Regions from separate parts of the Bacillus sp. NP247 genome, predicted to be linked through region 2. Evidence: riboswitches for the same ligand, from Rfam matches in the RefSeq annotation. Region 2 holds a riboswitch; the other holds the start of a gene.
The links. A riboswitch is a leader RNA that binds a small molecule or an ion and turns the genes downstream of it on or off. The one in region 2 is predicted to bind S-adenosylmethionine.
Positions count from the first base shown of each region.

Region 1: another riboswitch for S-adenosylmethionine. It lies ahead of KPL75_RS21290 (Na+/H+ antiporter NhaC family protein); the one in region 2 lies ahead of KPL75_RS02225 (M20 family metallopeptidase).

Region 1 is NZ_CP076653.1:4,076,300-4,079,494, forward strand. Features, by position in the region: gene gltP (glutamate/aspartate:proton symporter GltP) at 1-922, shown strand, start outside; gene KPL75_RS21285 (ribonuclease FAU-1 family protein) at 990-1,508, shown strand; SAM riboswitch class I at 1,629-1,734, shown strand; gene KPL75_RS21290 (Na+/H+ antiporter NhaC family protein) at 1,829-3,145, shown strand.
Region 2 is NZ_CP076653.1:407,547-410,741, forward strand. Features, by position in the region: gene KPL75_RS02220 (Lrp/AsnC family transcriptional regulator) at 66-506, shown strand; gene KPL75_RS02225 (M20 family metallopeptidase) at 650-1,855, opposite strand; SAM riboswitch class I at 1,946-2,050, opposite strand; gene KPL75_RS02230 (AAA domain-containing protein) at 2,126-3,195, opposite strand, start outside.

The sequences.
Region 1 (3,195 bases), 1.6 Mb from region 2:
TACACATACGACAGAGCAAGTACAAAGTCATTCGTTCGCGGATACGTTTGTAAATATTGTTCCGACGAACATTATGAAATCATTAGCTGAAGGTGATATGCTTGCTATTATCTTCTTCTCAGTATTATTTGGTTTAGGTGTAGCAGCAGTTGGTGAGCGTGGCAAACCAGTTCTACAATTTTTCCAAGGTGTGGCAGATGCAATGTTTTATGTAACGAACCAAGTTATGAAGTTTGCACCATTTGGTGTATTCGCATTAATTGGTGTTACAGTTTCTACATTCGGATTAGCTTCATTAATTCCATTAGGGAAATTACTCATTGTAGTATATGGGGCGATGATATTCTTCGTTGTGGTCGTATTAGGACTTACAGCGAAAATATTCGGTATTAACATTTTTCAATTCTTTAAAATTTTAAAAGACGAGCTGATCTTAGCGTATTCTACAGCAAGTTCAGAAACGGTTTTACCGAAAATTATGGAGAAAATGGAGAAATTCGGTTGTCCGAAAGCAATTACGTCTTTCGTTATTCCGACAGGTTATTCATTTAACTTAGATGGATCAACTTTATATCAAGCAATTGCGGCAATTTTCTTAGCGCAAATGTACGGTATTGAATTATCCATTACACAACAAATTACATTATTACTTGTATTAATGGTTACATCAAAAGGTATCGCGGGTGTACCGGGCGTATCATTCGTTGTATTATTAGCAACACTTGGTACAGTTGGTATTCCAGCTGAAGGTTTAGCATTTATTGCAGGTATTGACCGTATTCTAGATATGGCTCGTACGGCAGTTAACGTTGTAGGTAACTCTTTAGCGGCTGTAGTTATGTCTAAGTGGGAAGGTCAATATGACGCTGAAAAAGGACAAGCCTATTTAAAAGAGATATCTGAAAAGGGTCAAGCGGCTTAATTATGATTTGAAAAGCTCTCACATATTATGTGAGAGCTTTTCTGTATGTAGAAGAGGAGAGAAAGTTATGAAACGTAAGTACGGTGATGGTTCTACGTGGAAGCGATTATTAGAGAAGACATACACAGTAAAACAAGCTGAAGCAGGTATGTTAGGAATATTGGATATAAAAAAGGTGAGAGAGCCTAGTTATAAAGAATACAATAGTAAAGAGCTTTGCATTGCAGGTGATGGGTATACATGGATGCAATATTTTATAAACGGGAAAAACTTTGCAATTACAGCTATGTTAGACAATCAAAAACAATTAGTGCAATATTATATCGATGTGACGAAAGAATTTAAAATAGACGAGCATGGTTTACCTTATTTTGATGATTTATATTTAGATGTCGTATTGTTACCAAACGGTGAGATTTATGTATTAGATGAAGATGAGTTAGAGGATGCTTATAGAATGGACGATGTTACGAAGGAAGAATATGAATTAGCTTGGCATACAACGAAATGGATTGTAGCAACGATAAAAAATGGAGAATTTTATTGGATCTCAGTATTGGATAAAGAAATTGAAAAGTTAAAATGATTGATGTATTCATATTTTTGTATAATTACCAAAAAAAACTATACAAAAAATAATTGACTTTTGTTTTGTAAGCGAGTAAAGTTAGGAAAGAAATTATTATTAAAAAATAAATATGAAACCTTCTTATAAAGAGAGGCGGAGGGACTGGCCCTACGATGCCTCGGCAGCGGACTCGATTTCAGAGTGCTGTGCCAAATCCAGCAAGCATGTGCTTGAAAGATGAGAAGAGTGTTTCTTATAGATGTATAAGACCTCTTCTCATCGGAAGAGGTCTTTTGTTATTCATTAGAAAAGGTTGAAAACTAGGGAGAGATGATACGTTGAAAGAAACGAGAGGAAATGGTTTAGCGTTATTACCACTTGGAATATTTTTGGCGCTATTTATTGGTTCTGGAATTATTACAGGTGATTTCTATAAATTGCCGATACTTGTAGCAATTTCAATTGCTGTAGGAATTGCTTTAGTGATGAATCGTAAAGAAAGCTTTAATGTGAAAGTAGAACGATTTGCTAAAGGTGCAGGAAATCCGGATATTATGATTATGGTATTAATTTTTGTACTTGCAGGGGCGTTTTCTGAAACAGCAAAAGGAATGGGCGGAGTTGATTCAACTGTTAATTTAGCGTTATCTATTTTGCCACCAGGATTTATCGTTGCTGGAATTTTTGTTATAGGGGCATTTATTTCATTAGCGATGGGAACTTCAATGGGAACAATTGCAGCACTAGCACCAATTGCTGTAGGTATTAGTGGGCAAACTGATATCTCAATTGCACTTGCGATGGCTACGGTTGTGGGCGGAGCGATGTTTGGTGATAATTTATCATTTATTTCAGATACAACAATTGCTGCTGTTCGTTCACAAGGAACAGAAATGAAAGATAAGTTTAAAACGAACTTTTTAATTGTATTACCAGCCGCTATTATTACAATTGTACTATTAGTAATAATTACTTTAGGAAGTGATACACAAGTTAAAGCCCATAGTTTTGACTGGATAAAGATTTTACCGTATGCAGGAGTACTTATTACCGCGCTACTTGGCTGGAATGTACTTATTGTGTTAACTGGTGGAACTGTATTATCTGGCGCTATAGGTCTTATAGATGGAAGTTACACGTTGGAGAGTTTCTTTAAAAGTGTAACGACTGGAATGGGCGGTATGATGGAGTTAGTATTACTTGCCATTTTAATCGGTGGTATGGTCGAACTGATCCAATATAATGGTGGTATTCAATATTTAATGAATCTTTTAACGCATAATATTCGTTCGAAAAAAGGAGCAGAGTTCGGTATTGCTGGCTTAGTGAGTATGACGAATATGTGTACAGCAAACAATACAATCTCTATCATTTTTACAGGTCCGCTTGCGAAAAATATTGCAGATCAGTATGAAATTGATCCCCGTAAATCAGCGAGTGTACTGGATCTTTTCTCTTGCTGTGTACAAGGGTTAATCCCATATGGTGCTCAAATGTTAACAGCGGCAGGATTTGCTGCGTTATCTCCGGTCGAATTGTTACCATATGCATTTTATCCAATTTTAGTTGGAGTATGTGGAATCATTTCTATATTAATTGGTTTCCCGAGGTTTTCTAAAGTGGCGGAAAAAAAAGAGTATCATAAAACTGCATAGCATAAAGAGACATTTATTATTAGCAGTTGAAAACGCTCGGAGAATATTCT
Region 2 (3,195 bases):
TCACTTATGATATTATAGTTATAATTTGTGATTTACTTTAGAAAACACAATGAGGAGGCTACACAATGCAAAACGCAGTAAAACTGGATGAAATCGATCATAAAATTATGAACTTGCTATATAAAAATGCGAGAATCTCTGTTTCAGAAATAGGACGAATTATATCAATGACGCAGCCTGCTGTAAAAGAACGAATTAACAAGCTTGAAGATCAAGGGGTTATAGCGGCTTACCGAACGAAATTTGAACCTTCCAAAATTAATAAAAACATCCAAGCATTCATTATGTTCAAAACAAGCCAATGCTCTGATTTTATCCAATTTTGTAATGCTGCTCCTGAAGTAACAGATTTATATCGAATTAGCGGGGAGTTTAATTATATGATGAAGGTCATGAGCGATTCGATGGATTCTCTCGCTGCATTTTTAGACTCTTTAATGCAATTTGGATTATCGTCTCCTTTAATTGTTTTAAAGAGTGAATTTGAGGAGAAATTGTCGTTCTAGTAAGAGGGTACTAAAGTAGAGGAGTAGCAGATATCAAGTTTATGCGGAAAATTCTTTTATAATATAATAAAACCAGCCATAGGCTGGTTCTTTTTCCATTCAATTTCCTACTAAAAAATACCGGGTATAATTCTCCTTCTTCCCTATCCCTGATTCCTCTGCGCCTCCCTAAATTCCTCCTTCACCCCCTCTAACAGCCCTTCTTCCGTAATTAATCGATACGCTGTATTCGCTAATGCTTTTGCCGATGTAATTAACGCTTTGTCTCCTAGTTCTGAACGAGCTGCTTCTCTAAATTCATTCGTATGTGCGATTAAGTCATCTGGGCCGATTTTAATGTACGGATGAATTGTCGGTACGACTTGGCTTACGTTTCCTGCGTCTGTTGACCCGATTCCTACTCTTTCTTTACGGTTTACATCTTCACCTAATAACTCTAGTTCTTCCGCTACGATGTCGTTATATGTTTTTGTTACGAGCAATTCATCGATTTCATTTTGGAATTGATGAATTTTCACTTTCGTGCCTGTTGCTAATGCAGCACCTTGTGCGATGTTTCTTACTTTTTCTGTTACTTCTGCACATCTTTTTCTCGTTGCTGCGCGGATGAAAAACCTTGCTGCTGCATAGTCAGGAATAATATTAGGTGCTTTTCCGCCCTCAGTAATGACACCATGAATTCTCACATCTGACGGAAGTTGTTGGCGAAGTGCGTTAATACCGTTATAGAGCTGAATTACCGCATCTAATGCGTTAATCCCTTCTTCTGGTGAAGCCGCGGCGTGAGCTGTTTTTCCGTAAAAATGAAAATCAAGTGGATCGACTGCTAGTGAAGGACTCGTCGCCGCTGTTTTTCCGCTCGGATGAATCATAAGCGCCGCATCAATGTTTTTAAATAAACCAGCTTTTACATAACTCGATTTTGCGCTACCATTTTGTCCGCCTTCCTCTGCTGGCGTCCCGAATACGACAACTTCTCCCCCAATTTCTTCAAGCGTTTCTGATAATGCGATTGCTGCCGCAACGCTAATTGTGCCAATTAAATTGTGACCACACGCATGACCGAGTCCTGGTAAAGCATCATACTCAGCTAAAAATGCGATAACTGGTCCTTTTTTTCCTGAACTTTTCCGTGCGATAAAACCTGTTTCATGACCTGCTATATTGTGCTGTAACTGAAATCCTGCACTACCTAGTAATAAGCTTAACGTTCTTGATGCATAAAATTCTTGATTACCAATCTCCGGATTCGCATGAATGTCGTGACTTGTTTGTATGTACTTTTCCTTATTTCTTTCTATACTCTCTTCAATTGTTTTTCTTTGTGACGTTATCCCTGTCGCTCCCATTTTTTCTTCCTCCTCTTATTTTCACGTAAAAAAGCCTCTTTCTAAAAGATAGAAAGAGGCTTTGAAATATACATTCAAAAATGAGCTTCTTTCTTATCTTTCAAGTCGTACGCTTGCTGGAATTGGCACAGTATTCATACAGAATCCGCTGCCGAGGTGTCATAGGGCCAGTCCCTCAACCTCTCGTGATAAGAATTTTCATAAAATTATATTAAATTATTTTCATTCTAAGTTCATTTCAACTAAAAGTCAAGGAATTCCTATCCGAATTTACCGAATATCTAAAAATCCTTTTAATACACCAATTGTCTCAGGTGCTTGCAGTCTTGCACATATATATGGAAATTCCGTACTACCTTCAAACATCATTTGAGATGTGAGCGGTGCCCCTGCCCAAAAGATTTCATCATCAATTAATACAAATGGGAATGCTTTATTTTGTCTTTGTAACTTTACGTTTTTTAATGGAACTGGTCCATCACTATAAACCGTTATTTGCGCATTTGTACGCATTAACGCTTGCCATACTCGTTTATCTACTTGCTTCGTACTTGGAAGTGAAATAATGATTTTTCGTTTTGCGGCTAAAATATCTTTTAATAGCCCTTTCGTTTCTTCAAGATTCATTTCCATAAACCAGCGTAATCGTTTCGATATTTTTCTCTCCCATAATTGTCTTGATGTCGTGCGATCATACACATCTCCGTGACGTTCTATATGAGCTGTTAATTGTGATAACGCTTGTTTTCTCGAAAGATTTTTACGCATATAATGGCAATCCGATAATTGAATGAACTTCCCTCTCGCTCTCGTTACTGCTACATTGACGAGACGATGGTTTTTATGGTCAAAGAATAACACACCAGGTCGTTCTTGCGGATAACTATCAACTGTATCAAAGATCATCATATCTCTTTCAGAACCTTGAAACTTATGAACTGTTGCCGCTAATACTGGTATGTGTTGATATTTCGTTTTCTGCAACATTTCTCTAATACACGTCGATAAAAAGCGTGACTGTGCCCTATAAGGCGTAACCACACCGATAGATTGCACACCGTCTAGCAGTCCGATTAACATCATTTGCATCGCTACTAAACCAGACATAATATTAAAACGAGAACCCGAAGCAGCATCTTTTAACGAAAAAGCTCCCATTGAGCTCGTATCAAATAAAACACTCGCCTCATTTGCGAACGGCTGCAACTGTGCAAGTTCTTTACGCTCTGAAACAGATGGATGATCGTATACTCTATTTTTATAAATAAATGAGTTTGTAAACTTCGATATGTCCGCATGCATACGCCTTTGTTCCTGCAACATAAAAAGGTTGGGATGTG